Regions from separate parts of the Vibrio cortegadensis genome, predicted to be linked through region 3. Evidence: predicted binding sites of a transcription regulator. Region 3 holds the regulator's gene; each other region holds the start of a gene.

Region 1 (3,288 bases), on a different replicon from region 3:
AAGTGGGTGACGTATCTCTCGGCCTCTTCACAATGAAAGACATCAAAATAGAAAATCTCAAAGATGATATCGTGACAGGCGTAACTTGCCATATTGCCTCTATCGAAGCTGATTTTAGCCTCGCTGACCCGAGTGACAGCTCAATATCTTGCCGTCAAACAGGTGACATTACCCCTGATATGATCGCGCAAATTGATAAAAGTAAATCCGGCGAAGTTGTCTTCAAAAAATCGAAAAGTATCTTTTTCAAATCGATGAAAGTAAGACGTATCTATGATGCTGATAACCAAACTTTACTTTACTTGTCTTATACAACGAAAGAAACAGACGGTAGTTTCAAACACAGCCTTTCGACTGTCCCACTTTGGGGAACGAAGGCTTATACTGAACCAACTGTGGCTTCAAATGTTCAATAGCTTGTTTTTATGATCTCTCTTGCGGTTGGTTGTAAGATAACCAACCGCATCTATATGTAATAAAAATGAAAGTACTTTTGCCCTTTTGTGATATGATCCAGAAAATTTTCTAAGCCCCCTTTATTCATCATGAAGTTTCCCGGTCAGCGTAAATCTAAGCATTATTTCCCAACACACACTCGTGATCCACTTGTCAATCAGATGAAACAAGCTCCAAAATTGTATCGCCCGATTATTGTTGGTGTTGGTCAAACCATTGTCGATATTGAAGCTCGTGTAGATGATGAGTTCCTTGCTAAGTACGAATTGAGTAAAGGACATTCTTTGGTCTTAGAAGAGAGCAAAGCGGATGCTTTATACGATGAGCTCGTTGAACGCGGTCTTATTACACATCAGTACCCTGGTGATACAATTGGTAATACACTGCACAACTACTCAGTACTCGCAGATAGCAAGTCCGTTCTACTTGGGGTTATGTCGCGTAATATCGAAGTCGGTTCTTTTGCCTACCGTTATCTTTGCCGCACATCGTCACGCATGAACCTCAATAATCTTCAAACCGTTGAAGGTTCAATTGGTCGTTGCTATACATTGATCTCTCAAGATGGCGAACGAACATTCGCAATCAATGAAGGTGAAATGAATCAACTTCGCCCAGATAGTATTCCTGAAGATGTATTCGAAAAAGCATCTGCATTGGTTGTATCTTCATACCTAATGCGTGGTAAGCCTGAAGACCCAATGCCACAAGCTGTTGCTCGTGCTATTGAACTCGCGAAAAGCCAGAATGTACCTGTTGTTCTAACTCTTGGAACTAAATGGGTTATTGAAGGTAACGCAGAGTGGTGGCAAGAGTACATCAAAGAAAACATTTCAATCATTGCGATGAATGAAGAAGAAGGTGAAGCCCTCACTGGTGAGAAAGATCCTCTTCTTGCAGCAGACAAAGCTCTTGATTGGGTTGATTTGGTTCTTTGTACTTCTGGCCCTGTAGGGCTTTATATGGCTGGCTATATTGAGGATTCAGTTAAGCGCGAAACCGAACTTGCTTTGCTGCCGGGTAATATACCTGAGTTCAATAAATATGAATTCAGCCGTGCTATGCGTAAACAAGAATGTCAGACGCCAGTAAAAGTTTACTCGCATATCGGCCCATATTTAGGTGGCCCGCTTGAAATCAAAAATACCAATGGTGCGGGTGATGCTGCGCTGTCTGCTCTTCTTCATGATATGGCGGCAAATAGCCATCACTGCATGAACGTTCCTAATTCATCAAAGCATGATCAGCCTTACCTGACCTACTCTTCGCTCTCTCAAATTTGTAAATACGCAAACCGCGTAAGCTATGAAGTGTTAACACAACACTCACCTCGCTTAGCTCGTGCATTACCAGAGCGTGAAGATAGCTTGGAAGAGGTTTACTGGGACAGGTAATACTGATTCAAATCAAACTTCTTTTATCTATGTAAATGAAGGCCACATAACGTGGCCTTTATTATTGTTACACGAAAAATATATGGTACAACCATCTCATATTGATCTAAGGCAGAAAGTCTATTGTTTTATTTCTGATAGTGTAGAACTCTAGAATTTTCTCTTTACATAATACAATATAGCCGTATCATGCCGACGCAAACGATTACGCAACTTGAGTAAGTGAGAATAAGGGGCATTTATGCTATCTGATATTGATATCTGTCGAGCAACAAAATTAGCGAACATTGAAGCGATCGCCACTAAAGCGGGGCTTCTCCAGTCTGAATTCCAATCTCATGGCCCTTACAAAGCAAAAGTCTCATTACAAACCATCAAACGATTAGAAGACAATCCTAATGGCAAATTAGTCTTAGTCACTGCGATAACGCCAACCCCTCTTGGCGAAGGTAAAACAGTCACGACGATCGGCTTGTCTCAGGGCTTAGCCCAAATTGGAAAATCTGTTATGGCCTGCATTCGTCAGCCATCTATGGGACCAGTTTTTGGCGTTAAAGGCGGTGCCGCTGGCGGTGGATTATCTCAAGTAGCACCGATGGAAGAGTTAAATTTACACCTCACTGGTGATATTCATTCTGTAACCGCGGCCCACAACCTTGCAGCTGCAGCAATCGATGCTCGTATTTACCATGAACAACGTGAAGGCTACCAAGCATTTGAACAACGTTCAGGACTGAAAGCATTAAAGATTGATTCGAATAATGTCTGCTGGAAGCGTGTTGTCGACCATAATGATCGTGCTTTACGTATAATTACCGTTGGTCAGAATGAACCTGGAAAAACGATTAACGGCTATCAACGCGAAGATGGATTCGACATTTCGGCCGCATCTGAACTCATGGCTATCTTAGCTCTTGCTGCGGATTTGAAAGATCTACGCCATCGTATTGGTAATATTGTTATGGCGTATGATTTAGAGGGCTTACCTATTACCGCTGAAGATTTGCAAGTCGCGGGAGCAATGGCAGTAACAATGCGGGATGCCATCGAGCCAACACTGATGCAAACACTCGAAGGCGTACCAACGCTAATCCATTCAGGGCCATTTGCGAATATTGCTCACGGTAACTCTTCTATTATTGCTGATAATATCGCTCTAAAACTCGCCGATTACACTGTTACAGAAGGCGGATTCGGTTCTGACATGGGATTTGAAAAAGCGTGTAATATCAAAGCACTAACATCAAAAATCTCTCCTGATTGTGCAGTCATCGTCGCAACATTACGTGGCTTGAAAGCGAATTCGGGTCTTTACGATCTCCGCCCTGGCGCGGCACTTCCTGAATCGTTATTTCGCCCTGACCAAAATGCACTAGAAGCAGGATTTGAAAACCTAAAATGGCATATTAACAACGTCAATCGTTATGGTATTCCTGCT
Region 2 (3,288 bases), 1.1 Mb from region 3:
TGAGTATATTCCCCGAGCAGTGCCAGACTGGAAAGTTAAGCAAGCGAAAACCCTTTATAAGCAGCACTACGCTGAACTGAAAAAAATTGGTGATGAATATGGGGTTCAGCCTCGATTCATTGTCGCGTTATGGGGCGTTGAAAGTAACTTTGGGAAATTCACCGGTAATTATAACGTCATCGATGCATTATCGACTCTTGCTTATGAGGGGCGTCGTGAAGCCTTTTTCCGTAAAGAGACCATGGCAGCATTAACCATTCTAAATGAAGGTCATATTGAGCCGGAAAATTTGAAAGGTTCATGGGCAGGCGCGATGGGCCAACCTCAGTTTATGCCATCTTCATTTTTAGCTTATGCTGCTGATGGTAATGGTGATGGCAAAAAAGATATTTGGAGTAGCGAAGCGGATGTTTTCGCCTCTGCTGCCAGCTATTTAAGCCAATCGGGTTGGGATGATACTTATACGTGGGGAAGGCAAGTACGAGTGCCTCACTCCATCTCTACCGAGCTACAAGGTCGTGATGCAGAGAAGGCCAAAACGCTGGAAGAGTGGCAAGCGTTAGGTGTGACTCGTTATAACGGTAAGCCTCTTCCTAAGTTGGACAAGCCGCTGAATGCTTGGCTGATCTTACCTGATGATGTCGACGGGCGAGCTTATCTTATTTACAACAACTACAATGTATTGATGAAGTGGAACCGCTCGTATTACTTTGCATTAGCGGTTAGCCATTTGGCCGATAGAATCAAGTTTCATTAGTCAAAGCGTAATAATACCAATCACAGTAAGTAGGTGGTCATAAAAAGCGCAGGAAAAATGCTTGAGAACAAGGCAGAAATTTTCGATAAGTAGTTATTCTACAATCAAAATTTCTAACGCCGTTATCGAGTATTTTAACAAGCTAGGATGACCAGTTATTTACTACGATTGGTATAATCATCCGCTAGATCGAAAACACCGCTCACTATTCATGGGCGGTGTTTTTTTGTTTAAATCGCTGTTATTGCAGTCATTACTATTATCGATCAGTCGCTGCTTTGAACTTGAAACAAGAACAAGTGACAGCAGCGATTAGTCATAGATTTAACGGCGATATTGCTCACAAGCGATCATGGTATTTTCAATCAAGCTCGCCACTGTCATCGGGCCAACACCACCTGGAACTGGGGTGATAAAGCTGGCTTTCTCTTTCGCGACATCGTACTCAACATCACCAACTAACTTGCCTGACTCTTGGCGGTTGATGCCCACATCGACCACAACTGCGCCTTCTTTAATCCATGCGCCAGGGATAAAGTTTGCTTTACCCACTGCGACCACAACCACATCCGCTTGGCGTACATGGCTTTCAAGATCTTTGGTGAAACGGTGGCAAGTTGTTGTTGTACAACCCGCTAGAAGGAGTTCCAGCGTCATAGGACGGCCAACAATGTTCGATGCACCAACCACAACCGCATGTTTACCGCGCAGGTCGATATTGTAGCGGTCAAGTAGGGTGATGATCCCTTTTGGCGTGCAAGAACGAAGCTTAGGAATACGTTGTGCTAAGCGACCGACGTTATAAGGGTGGAAGCCATCAACGTCTTTTTCCGGAGTGATACGCTCTAAGATATGGGTGGTATCAATGCCTGCTGGAAGAGGCAGTTGCACTAAGATGCCATCGATTTCAGGATCTTCATTGAGTTGGTCAACTAAAGCGAGCAGTTCATTTTCACTTGCCGTAGCAGGTAAGTCATAAGATTTTGAGACGAAGCCAACTTCATCACAAGCTCTACGCTTACTTCCAACATAGACTTGTGAGGCTGAATCTTCACCGACTAAGACTACCGCTAGGCCGGGAGCTCGCAGTCCGGCTTCTCTTCGCGCTTTTACACGTGCGGCGACTTCCGAGCGAACCGTTTGAGAAATTAACTTTCCATCAATGTTTTGAGCAGTCATGACTTTCCTTAGAAAATGGTCTTGAAAATAGAGATGTTAATAATTTTTAGCGCATTGTGGCAGAAATTGTTTTTTATTTCCATTAAGCAATCGTTTGCTTTGTTCTATTTTTCATCACATAAGCACCAGTTGAGCTTTTTTTGGTCATTCAGATCATAATGTTAGATAAAAGCGTTGCTTTAGCTCTGTCATCTCGTATAATTCACCCCACAAAGCGCCCTTAGCTCAGCTGGATAGAGCACCTGCCTTCTAAGCAGGTGGTCACAGGTTCGAATCCTGTAGGGCGTACCATATTGAAAGAACCGCTGTAAGTGTATGCTTGCAGCGGTTTTTTGCATTATGAACTTTTATTTTACTTCTGCAGTTAATACCTCTTATCTCTCTGATTTTCCTCTTCTCTGTTTATCTCGACATACAAATAACCACTGATAAATTAAGGTTTTATGCATTTGATTTCATTTCAAATGTTTGGCATGTTGTCTTACTACTTGTTGATTTAATCTCTCTTTTAAAGCGGTACTAGAACGAAATGATTAACGTGTAAATCGCCATTAGCATGAGGCTGAATGGATTCTTTCATCAAAGGAGAAGATGATGACCATAGAAACATGGATGTACTATTTACTTGCCGTTTTGATACTAACTGCCTCTCCAGGGCCCAGTTCACTGCTGTGTATGACCAAAGCGGTGAGTTCAGGTTTTAAGTTGTCGATCTTTACGGCCTTGGGAAGCTTAACCGCCATTACTGGAATTTTAACGTTGTCGTTTACCGGACTAGGGGTGCTAATTGCCTCATCTGAAATGGTGTTCAATATTGTTAAATGGACAGGGGCGGCTTACTTGGTTTACTTAGGTTGGAAAGCGTTGATCTCGACGCAAGAGTCTTATCAAATTGATGGTCAGGCTCAACCTGATAATGCGAAGCGCATCGCTCATTTTACGAGTGGTTTCATTGTCGGAGCCAGCAACCCTAAAGCCATTTTATTCTTTACCGCTCTTTTCCCACAGTTCATTGACCCTAACGCTTCATTGCTTGCTCAATATGCAGTATTTGCGACGACCTTTGCTTGTATGGAACTCTCTTGGCTGCTCTTTTATGCCTACCTTGGTTCTAAGTTCTCAAACTGGATATTAGCCAAAGGGAGAGCCAAGTTATTTAATAAGCTTACAGGCGGTGTATTTATGAGTGCAGGCATCTTGCTTTCCACCACCAGTCGCTCTTAAACCCTTAACTCTTTAAGTGATCGGGAATTCTTTCGGTTATAGCAGATTCGATGTTGCTGCGGATTCTCGGTGGCAACATTCTCGGTGGCAAAATTGGTATCGTTATCAGCATTGAGACAAAAAATCCA
Region 3 (3,288 bases):
AAAGCGTGCAGAGATTTACTGGTGGCTATCTAGCCTTTTCGCAAAAGAGTTAACTCAACAAGAGTTAGACAGCTATAACTCTCAAGAGATTCGCACTTTTCTGACTGGCTTAGGTGAAAACGAAACACTTAAACCTTCAATAGACAAGTTAGTTGACGCCCTTAATCGCTTACAAAACCGTGAAGACGCTCAATTAGAGCTTTCCGCTGACTATTGTGATCTATTTTTAAAATCAGATAAGAACGCCGCTCTTCCATACGCTTCTATGTACATTGGAAAGCAAGGTTTATTGAATGATGTTCCGGCTCAAGAGATGGCAGCATTAATGTCAAAGCACGGCATTGCAGTGAGTGAATCATTGAATGAACCAGCAGACCACATTGCCATTGAACTCGACTTTTTAGGTAATTTAATTATTCGTTCAAATGAGCTTGAGCAAGAGAAACACCTTGATGATGCATTAATTGAGCAAGAATCTTTCATTCAAACTCATATCCTTTCTTGGATCCCACAGTTTAGTGCTAAATGCGATCAATATGATGAGTTTGGTTTTTATGCAAGCGTAGCTCAAGTATTAGTCGCCTTCTGCCAATTAGATTGCCAATACCTAACAGGCGAATAACCTCTCAAATTTATAATTCCCATCGGTAATTCGTGGTTATTTATCACATTTTAAACTATCAAGTGAGACTAGGTTCACTTCACTTGGTAGTTTTGTATTGACCCTCTTATAATTAAATGTGACAACACCCACTAAACTGGTCCAATATCCATTGCCAGTGAAGCGTTTGCGGTCTAAAATTGTGACCGCAAACGATAAAATATGATTACAAATGCAAACCGCTGATATAAGGCGGTTTTTGTGTTTCTTAATACCTTGCTATCTCTCGATGATTCACGATGTGAAGTAACGTGAATCGGCAATTGCTATTAAGAGATAGTATTTACGCTACTTGGTTGACTATTATATGAGTTAACCACTGTATTAAGTAGCACCTCGACAGGATAACACCATGGCTACAATAAAAGATGTCGCACGCTTAGCAGGCGTATCCACAACTACCGTTTCTCACGTCATCAACAAAACTCGATTTGTTGCTGAAACGACTCAAGAAAAGGTAATGAAAGCGGTAGACGAATTAAACTATGCTCCAAGTGCCGTTGCGAGAAGTTTAAAATGTAATACCACACGCACCATTGGTATGCTCGTGACTCAATCTACCAATTTATTCTTTTCAGAAGTAATTGATGGCGTTGAGAGTTACTGTTATCGACAGGGCTACACGCTGATTCTTTGTAATACTGGTGGAATTTACGAAAAGCAGCGTGATTATATCCGCATGCTTGCCGAAAAGCGTGTTGATGGCATGTTAGTCATGTGTTCAGATTTAACTGAAGAGCTAAAAGAGATGTTAGATCGTCACTCTGATATCCCTAAAGTGATCATGGACTGGGGCCCTGAAAGTTCGCAAGCCGATAAGATCATCGATAATTCTGAAGAAGGCGCTTACCTTGCGACTAAGTACTTGCTTGATAACGGTCATACCGATATTGCATGCTTAAGTGGTCATTTCGATAAGGTTGCATGTAAAGAGCGAATTTTAGGCTATCGACGAGCTCTCAAGGGTGCCGATATTGATGTGAATGAAGATTGGATCATCGAAGGCAATTTTGAATGTGATACTGCAGTACTTGCTGCTGATAAAATTGTGAATATGGAAAATCGCCCAACGGCTGTCTTCTGTTTCAATGACACAATGGCTTTAGGATTGATGAGCCGCTTGCAGCAGAAAGGGATTAGAATCCCTGACGACATCTCTGTTATTGGTTACGACAACATTGAATTAGCAGAATATTTCTCTCCACCACTAACTACAGTCCACCAACCAAAAAGACGTGTTGGTAAAACTGCATTTGAGATTTTATTGGAACGAATCAAAGACAAAGAGCACGATAAACGCATCTTTGAAATGCACCCTGAAATCGTAGTTCGGGATACGGTAAAAAAACTTATTTAATTAAAATACTCAAATGAATGCGTATTAATCAGTGCGCATTCACAACACCTAAACTGCAACTCAACCCACATCAAGCTCATGAATTATTGGACCAATGTCTCATTTTAAAACCTAAAATGTGATACCTATTCAATATTTTCCTATATGCTATGAGTGTCACGCACAGGGCAAACTATTTGAAAAAATAGGACGCAAAGCCTCCGGCCTAAACCATTTGGTAGGTAGCGGGGTTACCGATGGCAAGTATGCAAACAAAGTTTAACGTTTCGTTGACAGTACATTTGCATCACTTAGCTATTATCTCGGACCTGAAATTTGGTGGCGTAATCCTTTACACCGAGACTATACAGCATGGATAAACCAGTATTAAAAGACTCTATGAAGTTATTTGAGCAACTTGGCGCTATCAAGTCCCGCTCAATGTTTGGTGGATTTGGTATTTTTGCCAATGACACAATGTTCGCACTAGTAGTTAATGATCAACTACATATTCGTGCTGATAAAGATTCAACTAAGCAATTCCAAGAACAAGGTTATCAGCCATACATTTACAAAAAGCGTGGTTTCCCCGTTGTTACTAAGTATTTTGCTTTGCCTGAAAATTGCTGGGATACACCTGAGCAAATCTTAAAAACTGCAGTTGCTTCATTAGAATTCGCACAGCAAGAAAAAAGCCAGCAATCATCGGCTAAGCCAAATCGATTAAAAGATTTACCTAATCTTAGACTTGCTACCGAGCGCATGCTTAAAAAAGCGGGTATCGCAACAGTTGAAGAATTGCACAGCAAAGGCTCTCTAACCGCTTTCCAAGCAATTAGACAAACTCACTCATCATCTGTCAGCGTTGAGCTGTTATGGGCTCTTGAGGGCGCAATAAATGGCACTCATTGGTCAGTCGTTCCGCAAGAAAGGCGAAATGAGTTAATCAGCGACCTAAACTAGTCGACACATCAAAAAAACCGCCGCGTTTCTGCTGCGGTTTTTTTATATTCTTTGATTTATATGAAATATTTCTCCTCGCTTCCCTGTCTTATCTTTGTAAGTCGATAAAACATTTGTCATATTGTTTCCATAAACTTGTTCCCATAAACGTTTGCAAGGAGCTTCTTCCATGAGTAAAAAACTAATCATTGGTATCCTTTTAGTCGCTGTTGTTCTTTTTTTAGGCGTTAACTTTGGTCAATACCTAACCCTTGAAAACGCAAAAGCCCAACAAGCCGTACTCAACGAATATATCCAAAACAACTTCGTCGTTGCTGGCCTAATTTAC

What was found. The regulator PurR, encoded in region 3, represses purine synthesis genes. The targets are predictions, from matches to a motif close to TNANGNAAACGTTTNCNTNA.
Region 1: the regulator PurR is predicted to act here: its motif matches at 2,044-2,063, upstream of OCV39_RS19945 (formate--tetrahydrofolate ligase).
Region 2: the regulator PurR is predicted to act here: its motif matches at 2,019-2,038, upstream of folD (bifunctional methylenetetrahydrofolate dehydrogenase/methenyltetrahydrofolate cyclohydrolase FolD).

Annotation. Positions count from the first base shown of each region.
Region 1 is NZ_AP025473.1:1,329,472-1,332,759, forward strand. It holds gene OCV39_RS19935 (CreA family protein) at 1-416, shown strand, start outside; gene OCV39_RS19940 (inosine/guanosine kinase) at 546-1,850, shown strand; gene OCV39_RS19945 (formate--tetrahydrofolate ligase) at 2,092-3,288, shown strand, end outside.
Region 2 is NZ_AP025472.1:876,694-879,981, forward strand. It holds gene OCV39_RS04125 (lytic murein transglycosylase) at 1-757, shown strand, start outside; gene folD (bifunctional methylenetetrahydrofolate dehydrogenase/methenyltetrahydrofolate cyclohydrolase FolD) at 1,082-1,936, opposite strand; tRNA gene OCV39_RS04135 (tRNA-Arg) at 2,151-2,227, shown strand; gene OCV39_RS04140 (LysE family translocator) at 2,531-3,160, shown strand.
Region 3 is NZ_AP025472.1:1,963,024-1,966,311, forward strand. It holds gene torD (molecular chaperone TorD) at 1-622, shown strand, start outside; gene purR (HTH-type transcriptional repressor PurR) at 1,014-2,018, shown strand; cyclic di-GMP riboswitch class I at 2,175-2,256, shown strand; gene OCV39_RS09265 (TfoX/Sxy family DNA transformation protein) at 2,370-2,960, shown strand; gene OCV39_RS09270 (TVP38/TMEM64 family protein) at 3,130-3,288, shown strand, end outside.